Regions from separate parts of the Actinoplanes sp. NPDC049599 genome, predicted to be linked through region 1. Evidence: predicted binding sites of a transcription regulator. Region 1 holds the regulator's gene; the other holds the start of a gene.

Region 1 (4,546 bases):
CCATTCGTCCACGCCATGCCACCCCGAAATCCAGAGAGAACGAGCTCAGCCACCCCAAGACCTCAACGGAGCGGCACCCACCCCGGTGCAACTGCCAGGAGGCGGCACCCGAGCGAGACGAGTCCAGGCGAGACGGGCCCAATCGGGAGCCTGAGCGGGACGGAACAAACCTCAGCAAGGGAGCATATCAACTCAAATCAATAGAAAACTGAACGTAACGCCGGCCGAGCCCCAGCTCAGCCACGACGCAACGCCGCCCGCCGTGCCGCGCCGCGGGCGCGATCCAAGATCGACCACAACCCAACGCAGCCCCGACGCCAGGCGAGACCCAGGATCGACCACAACCCAACGCAGCCGCGACGCCAGGCGAGACCCAGGATCGGCCATGACACGACACCGCGCATGACCCAAGGCCAACCATGACCAACGCCAACCGCACCAAGACGCCGGCCGTGCCCCAAGGTCAGCCGTGCCCCAAGGTCAGCCGTGCCCCAAGGTCAGCCGTGGCGCGACGTCAACCGTGGGCACGACGTCAACCGTGGCACGACGGCTGCGGTGGTGCGCAGCCCGCGATGCAGCCGCAGCGACGATCCCGCATGCCCGATCCCCGAATCCGGCCTCGGCCAGCAGCACCAAGCCGGCCCACAACGGGCTTGGGGGCGGGGATGACCCACGCAGGGACCAAGCCTGACAGAGATGCCCCCAAGCCCACCATGCAACCACCAGGCAGCAGATAGAACATGCAACCAGCCGGCAATCGGCGGGAGCGACGGTCAGCACCATGCAACCAGGCACGACATCCAGGTTTTAATGCCCGTTGAACGCATCCCGCATCCGCGAGAAGAACCCGCCCTGCTTGCTCAGCTCCGCGATGTCCTCGCCCCGTGTCTTGGCGAAGTCGCGCAGCATCCGTTCCTGATCCGGCGTCAGCTTGGTCGGCGTCTTCACGTCCAGGTGGACGAAGAGCTCGCCGCGGCCCTGGCCGCGCAGGTGGGGCACGCCCTTGCCGCGGATGCGCAGCGTCGAGGCCGGCTGGGTGCCCGGTTTGACCTCGATGTTCTCCTCGCTGTCCAGCGTCTTGATGGTCAGCCTGGTGCCCAGCGCTGCCGCCGTCATCGGCAGGGTGACCCGGCAGTGCAGGTCGTCGCCCTTGCGGGAGTAGACGTCGTGGGGGCGTTCGTGGATTTCCACGTAGAGGTCGCCGGCTGTGCCGCCGCCCGGGCCCACTTCGCCCTGCTGGGCCAGGCGGATGCGCATGCCGTCCTCGACGCCGGCCGGGATCTTCACGGTCAGCGAGCGGCGGGTGCGGATCCGGCCGTCGCCGGCGCAGGTCGGGCAGGGTTGCGGGATGACCGTGCCGTGGCCCTGGCAGACCTGGCACGGGCGGGACGAGACGACCTGGCCGAGGAAGGTGCGCTGGACCGACTGGACCTCGCCGCGGCCGCCGCAGGTTTCGCAGGTGGCCAGGTGGGTGCCGGGCGCCGTGCCCGCGCCGGAGCACTGGGTGCAGAGCACCGCCGTGTCGACCGTGATCGGGGCTTCCACGCCGAACGCCGTTTCCACCAGGTCGAGTTCGAGGCGCAGGATCGCGTCGGCGCCGGGACGGGTGCGGGGGCGCGGGCCGCGGGAGCCGCCGCCCGCCGCCGTGCCGAAGAACGCGTCCATGATGTCCTGGAAACCGACGAACGGGCCGGCGCCGCCGGGGCCGCCCGGACCGCCCGGGCCACCGCCGCCGCCCGGGGCCAGCGGGTCGCCGCCGAGGTCGACGATCTGCCGCTTCTGGTCGTCCGAGAGCACCTCGTACGCGGCGTTGATGTCCTTGAACTTCTCGTGCGCCTCGGGGTCGGGGTTGACGTCCGGGTGGTATTGACGGGCCAGCTTGCGGTAAGCGCGCTTGATCTCGTCGTCGGTGGCTTCCCGGCTGATGCCGAGAATTCCGTAATAGTCCTTGGCCACAGGGTTTCGAGTCCTCATGTCTGCCCAGCGCTGAGCGGTTCCGTCAGTTTTGTGCCAGCAAATCGCCAACGTAGCGTGCCACGGCACGCACCGTCGCGATGGTGCCGGGGTAATCCATCCGGGTCGGCCCGAGCACGCCGAGCCCACCAACGATCGTCGTGCCTGGTCCGTAACCCGAACTGACCACGGACGCCGCCCGCAGGTTGTCGATTTCGTTCTCGTCGCCGATCCGGACCCGGGTGGTGCTCGGCTCCACCTCGCCGATGAGCTTGAGCAGGATGACCTCCTCCTCCAGCGCTTCCAGGACCGGGCGCAGCGAACCCTGGAAGTCCAGCACGCCGCCGCGGGTGAGGTTTGCCGTGCCCGCCAGGGCGAGGCGTTCCTCACTGCGCTCGACCAGTGTCTCGAGCAGCACCGAGGCGATGCACGCCATCGTGATGCGTTTCTCCGGGGCGCACTCGTCGACCAGGGTCTGCACCAGCGGCGGGGTGTCGGCCAGCTTCTCGCCGGTGAGCTTGGTGTTGATCTTGCGGCGCATGTCGAGCACGTCGTCGGTCGCGGTCGGCCCGGGCAGCTCCACCAGGCGCTGCTCGACCCGGCCGGTGTCGGCGATCATCACCAGCATCAGGCGGGTGGTGGAGATCGGCACCAGCTCGAGATGGCGCACCGAGGAGCGGGCGAGGCTGGGATACTGCACGACGGCCACCTGGCGGGTGAGCTGGGCGAGCAGCCGCACCGTGCGGTGCACCACGTCGTCCAGGTCGACCGCGCCGGCCAGGAAGCGCTCGATGGCGCGGCGCTCGGCCGGGCTCAGCGCCTTGACCCGGGAGAGCCGGTCGACGAAGAGCCGGTAGCCGGCGTCGGTGGGCACCCGGCCGGCGCTGGTGTGCGGCTGGCGGATGTAGCCTTCCTCCTCCAGCACCGCCATGTCGTTGCGCACGGTGGCCGGGGAGACCCCGAGCTGGTGCCGCTCGACCAGGGCCTTGCTGCCCACCGGCTCCTGGGTCGCCACATAGTCCTCGACGATGGCGCGGAGCACTTCCAGCTTGCGGTCGTCAAGACTCATGTCGACCCTCCTCCCGGCTCCTGGCAACTCCGCATACTTCCTGGCACTCCGCAAAGTCGAGTGCCAGTCTACGTCGCCCGCGCCCGCCGCGCGATGATCAGCCGACAGGGCCTCCGGCACTTAGCCGAGTGTCTATTCTCCGACCTCACCCGGGTGTTGCCCTCGCCACGTTCGACGCGCGGTCCTACCGTGTGCGCATGACTGAACCGCCGCGTCCGCCCGGTGAGGGGAACCCCTCGGACCCCACCGCGCCGCTCAACCCATATTCGGGTAACGATCCGACCTCCGGATCCGCCCCGCCGCCGCCGGCCTACGGCTCCCCGCAGCCGCCGACCTACGGCAGCCCTCCCCCCGCCTACGGCTCGCCGCCGCCCACCTCGGCTCCGCCCGGTGGCTACGGCCCGCCGCCGACCTCGGGTGCGCCCGGCGGCTACGGCCCGCCGCCGTCCTCGGGCGCCGGCGGTTACGGCCCGCCGCCCGGTGGCACCCCCTACGGTCCTCCCGGCGCCTACGGCCAGCAGCCCGGCGGTTACCCGCCCGGCGGCTACGCCCCCGGCAACGACGACAAGACCTGGATCCTGGTGGCCCACTTCGGTGGCGCGGCCGGCGCGTTCCTCGGTGGCGGCTGCTCCGGCTGGATCGCGCCGCTGGTGGCGCTGCTGGCCAAGGGCAACCAGTCCCCGGTGGTGCGGGCCGAGGCGGTCAAGGCGCTGAACTTCCAGATCCTCTGGTCGATCATCGCGATCGTCGGCTGGGTGCTCACCTGCATCATCATCGGCTTCTTCGTCGGCATCGCCGCCTGGGCGATCGCCACGATCATCGGCATCATCGCCGGGGTCAAGGCGAACAACAACGAGCCGTACAACTACCCGATGACGGTCTCGCTCATCAAGTAGCGCTCCCGGTGGCGCCGGGCTCCGGCCCGGCGCCACCGGCGTCACGGCAGCAGGTCGCGGATCACCGCGTCGGCCAGCAACCGGCCGCGCAGGGTGAGGACCACCCGGCCGGCCTCGTACGCGGCCGGGTCCAGCAGGCCGTCGGCCAGCGCCCGGGCGGCGCCGGTCAGGCCGGGCGCGTCGAGCGTGTGCAGCGGCAGGCCGTCGCGCAGGCGTACGCGCAGCATCACGTCCTCGACGTGCCGGTCGGTGTCGGTGAGCAGCTCCCGGCCCAGTCCCGGGGACACGCCGTCGGCCACCCTTTTCGCGTACGCGGTGGGGTGCTTGACGTTCCACCAGCGCACCCCGCCGACGTGGCTGTGCGCGCCCGGCCCGAGGCCCCACCAGTCGCCGCCGGTCCAATACAGCAGGTTGTGCCGGCAGCGGGCGTCCGGCGTCGTCGCCCAGTTCGACACCTCGTACCAGGAGAAACCCGCACCGCCGAGGGTCTGCTCGGCGGCCAGGTAGCGGTCGGCCGCCACGTCGTCCTCCGGGTACGGCAGCTCGCCCCGCCGCATCCGCGCGGCCATCCGGGTGCCGTCCTCGACGATGAGCGAGTACGCGCTGACGTGGTCCACCCCGGCCGCCA
Region 2 (4,546 bases), on a different contig from region 1:
TGGCCCGGCATCGACGTGCGATACACCCCGGCGATCTGCGCGGCCATGGCGTTCGGCTTCGAGCAGGACCAGCCGGCCTGGAACATGACCGTGGACGTGACCCGGGAGCTGCCCGGCGGCACGGCCGAGGACGAGGAGCGGCTGGCCGGGGAGGGCGTCACGGTGCGCCGGGCGCACGCCGAGGACGTGCCGGCGCTGGTCCGGTTCTCGCTGGCGAACTTCGGTGAGGGCTGGGGCGGGGAGATCACCCACTCGGTGGGCCGGGACCAGGCGGGCTGTCACCTGGCGCTGGCCAAGGACGGCGCGCTGCTGGGCTTCGCCGCGTACGGGTCCTCCCGCCCGTCCTGGTTCGGCCCGATGGGCACCGCGCCGGCCGCCCGCGGGCTGGGCATCGGCGCCCTGCTGCTCCGCCGCTGCCTGGCCGACCAGCATGCCGCCGGTCACGACCGGGTGCAGATCGGCTGGGTCGGACCGCTGCCGTTCTACGCCAGGGCCGTCAACGCCCGGGTCGAACGGGTCTTCCTGCTGTATCGCAAGCAGCTCTGAGGACGCACAGCAAAAGGCGGGCCGCCCGGAGGCGACCCGCCTTTCTGCGATCAGGAGCTGGACTTAGAAGTCCATGTCTCCGCCACCACCCGGGCCACCGGCCGGGGCCGGGTTCTTCTCGGGCTTGTCCGCCACGACCGCCTCGGTCGTGAGGAACAGGGCGGCGATCGACGCGGCGTTCTGCAGCGCCGAACGGGTGACCTTGGCCGGGTCGATGATGCCCGCGGCCAGCAGGTCCACGTACTCGCCGTTGGCGGCGTTGAGGCCCCAACCGGACTCGAGGTTGCGCACCTTCTCCACCACGACGCCGCCCTCGAGGCCGGCGTTGACGGCGATCTGGCGCAGCGGGGCGTCCAGCGCGACCTTCACGATGTTCGCACCGGTCGCCTCGTCGCCGACCAGGTCGAGCTTGTCGAACGCGCTCTTGCCGGCCTGCACCAGCGCCACGCCACCACCGGGGACGATGCCCTCTTCGACGGCCGCCTTCGCGTTGCGAACGGCGTCCTCGATGCGGTGCTTGCGCTCCTTGAGCTCGACCTCGGTGGCCGCGCCGACCTTGATGACCGCAACGCCGCCGGCCAGCTTGGCCAGGCGCTCCTGCAGCTTCTCGCGGTCGTAGTCGGAGTCCGACTTCTCGATCTCGGCGCGGATCTGGTTGACCCGGCCCTGGATCTGCTCGGCGTTGCCGGCACCGTCGACGATGGTCGTCTCGTCCTTGGTGATGACGATCTTGCGGGCCGAGCCGAGCAGGCTCAGGTCGGCGGCGTCGAGCTTGAGGCCGACCTCTTCGCTGATGACCGTGCCACCGGTGAGGATGGCGATGTCGTCCAGCATGGCCTTGCGGCGGTCACCGAAGCCCGGCGCCTTGACGGCGACGGACTTGAAGGTGCCACGGACCTTGTTGACGACCAGGGTGGCCAGGGCCTCGCCCTCGACGTCCTCGGCGATGATGACGAGCGGCTTGCCGCCCTGCATGACCTTCTCGAGGACGGGGAGCAGGTCCTTCACCGCGGAGATCTTGCTGTTCGCGATGAGGATGTAGGGGTCGTCGAAGACGGCCTCCATGCGCTCGGCGTCGGTCATGAAGTACGCCGAGATGTAGCCCTTGTCGAAGCGCATGCCCTCGGTGAGCTCCAGCTCGAGCCCGAAGGTGTTGCTCTCCTCGACGGTGATGACGCCTTCCTTGCCGACCTTGTCCATCGCCTCGGCGATGATCTCGCCGACCGTGGAGTCACCGGCGGAGATGGAGGCGGTGGAGGCGATCTGCTCCTTGGTCTCCACGTCCTTGGCGAGCTTGCTCAGCTCGTCGGAGACAGCCGCGACGGCAGCCTCGATGCCCCGCTTGAGGGCCATCGGGTTGGCGCCGGCCGCGACGTTGCGCAGGCCCTCGCGGACCAGGGCCTGGGCCAGGACGGTCGCCGTCGTCGTGCCGTCGCCGGCTACGTCGTCGGTCTTCTTGGCGACCTCCTTGACCAGCTCGGCGCCGATCTTCTCGAAGGTGCCCTCGAGCTCGATCTCCTTGGCGATCGACACACCATCGTTGGTGATGGTGGGAGCGCCCCACTTCTTCTCGAGCACGACGTTGCGGCCCTTGGGGCCGAGCGTCACCTTGACGGCGTCGGCGAGCTGGTTCATACCACTCTCGAGGCCGCGACGAGCTTCCTCGTCAAATGCGATGATCTTGGCCATACGGCTTTGTCCTCCTGGACATTCGCGGCGCCGGGCCGGTCCGGCCCGCTTTCCGCACGTTGAGAACCATGCGGACGTCACCACCTGGCGAAGTGACGTCCTCAGGCCGAGCCGGATAGCCCGCGACGACCGGTCCCGTGCCCCGGCACCGATGGCGGTGCCGCAGCCGTGACCCCACCGTCCCGACCTGCTGGCACTCACGTGGCGCGAGTGCCAATCACTTGTTTAGCACTCTGCTGGGGCGAGTGCAAGCAGAACGGACCGCCGCGGAACCGCCCGCCGGGTCGCATTTCCGCGTCGCGCTTGCTCCCACCTGGGCGACCGGGTAGGCAGGGCAGCATGACGACCACCGTCGCGCCGCCCCTGACCGTGCACCGGGTCACTCCTGCGGACGCCGGCCGGATGCGGGCGCTGCGGCTGGAGATGCTGGCCGACAGCCCGCTCGCGTTCCTGGAGACGCTGGCCCAGGCGGCGGCGCGGCCGCACGCGGACTACCGGCGGCGGATCGTGCAGGCGTCGACAGGCGGCCAGCTGGCCCAGTTCGTGGCCGATCCCGGCGGGCGGCTGATCGGCCACGCGGGCGGCACGGTGCTGCCCGAGGAGCGGGGCGCGACGGTCGTCTTCGCGGTGTACATCACACCGGCCCACCGCGGCAGCGGCGTGCTCCACGGGCTCGTCGAGGCGGTGGCCGAGTGGTCGGTGGCGATGGGCCGCGGCGAGCTGATGCTGGAGGTCGTGGTCGGCAACGACCGCGCGGTCCGGGCGTACGAGCGGCTGGGCTTCGAGGACACCGGGGTGCGCGTGCCCCACCCGGTCGTCCCCGGCCTGCTCGAGCTCCAGATGCGCCGGCGGGCCTGAGATGGGCACCGCGTGGCCCGTGGCCCGCACGCTGCTGACCGCCGTCAACGGCACCACCCTGGTCGGCCTCGGCATCGCCGTGCTGACCGGCGCCAAGATCCGGCGCGGGCCGGGCGGCATCCTGGTCGCCGAGGGCTACCGCCGCAAGGTGCCGCCCGCGACCTGCTTCACCATCGGGTCGGTGATCATCACCCGGCGCACCGCGGAGTGGCTGCTGGACGAGCGCCGGTCCGGCCTGCTGGCCCACGAGAGCCGGCACGCCGGGCAGTATGCGGTGCTGGGCCCGCTGTTCTGGCCGACGTACTGGGTGTTCTGCGGCTACTCGTGGGCGGCGACCGGCACGTACGGCGCCCGCAACGCCTTCGAGCGGCACGCGGGGCTGGAGCGCGGCGGTTACCGGGCGGCACCGCTGCGCCCGGGGCTGCAACGGCTCAGACGGTCAGCTGCCACTGAGTCACCTCGTCCACCTTCCGGAAGCCCATCAGCCGATTGATCCGCAGCATGTGGGCGTTGGCCGCGGCGTTGTGGGTGTCGATCGCGCGCAGGGCGGGACGGTTGCTCACGGCGTACCGGAGGTTCTGGCTTTTGATCGTCAGGCCCAGGCCGCGGCCGCGGTGACCGGGGTCGACGATGGTGATGCCCTGCCACCCGTGCCGGCCGACGTCGTCCCGGCCCGTGATGACGGTCCAGGCGACGACCCGCCCGCTCGCCTCGTGCACGGCCCCGGAGTGGAACGTGGTGCGCTGCCGGAGCCGCAGCATCTCCTCGGTCGCGCGGATCCGGGCGGCGTCGACCTGCTCGGCCTCCCAGGCCAGGTCGCCGACGGGCGCGTCCAGGTTGAGCCGGCCGTCCAGATAGGCCAGGTCATCCAGGAACTCGGCCGGGGCCAGACCCGTCCACTGGACGAGCCGGTAACCGTCTGCAATGGCCGGATCCGCGAGCGCACCGACGTCCAGCCGGCTGCGGTGCTCCACCAGGCCGGCGACCGCGCCCACGGCCGCCGCGAAACCCGCGCCGTCGATGGCCGGGCTGATCAGGTGCCGGCGGCCGAGTGCCCGGGTGCGGTCGATCGCGTACGCGAGCAGCGCCCGTCCCGTCCCCTGCCGCCGCCGAGCCGGGGACACAAAGAGCTCAACGTTGACGTTGGCCAGGTTGTCGAGCTGCGGCAGGCCCAGCTCCAGGTAGCCGGCGGGGACGCCGTCGCGGACCGCCAGATACTGCTCCAGCCGATTGCCGGGCCACGGGAGCCGCAGCCGGGCCCGGTATGCCGCGAAGGAGCCGAACGGAATATCCGGGGTGTCCGCCTCAGCGGCGGCCCGGGCGATGTCGAAGGCAGCCCGGGCATCAACGAGGGGAACGATTCGCAGCATCCCGACAGCCTGACCAACCGGCCGCGCAACCGCGAGGGAGATTTGGTCGGGAGGACGCGCGCACAGCGCCTCCGGCACTGGGT

What was found. Region 1 encodes HrcA, which represses chaperone genes, less so after heat shock. Its sites were predicted from a motif close to GGTTNGCACNCTCNNNNNGAGNGTGCNAACC; they were not measured.
Region 2: the regulator HrcA is predicted to act here: its motif matches at 2,424-2,454, upstream of groL (chaperonin GroEL).

What each region holds. Positions count from the first base shown of each region.
Region 1 is NZ_JBITLX010000017.1:134,137-138,682, forward strand. It holds gene dnaJ (molecular chaperone DnaJ) at 808-1,956, opposite strand; gene hrcA (heat-inducible transcriptional repressor HrcA) at 2,000-3,022, opposite strand; gene ACIBQZ_RS27210 (DUF4870 domain-containing protein) at 3,220-3,918, shown strand; gene hemW (radical SAM family heme chaperone HemW) at 3,960-4,546, opposite strand, start outside.
Region 2 is NZ_JBITLX010000008.1:4,164-8,709, forward strand. It holds gene ACIBQZ_RS16655 (GNAT family N-acetyltransferase) at 1-546, shown strand, start outside; gene groL (chaperonin GroEL) at 610-2,235, opposite strand; gene ACIBQZ_RS16665 (GNAT family N-acetyltransferase) at 2,575-3,093, shown strand; gene ACIBQZ_RS16670 (hypothetical protein) at 3,113-3,586, shown strand; gene ACIBQZ_RS16675 (GNAT family N-acetyltransferase) at 3,525-4,463, opposite strand.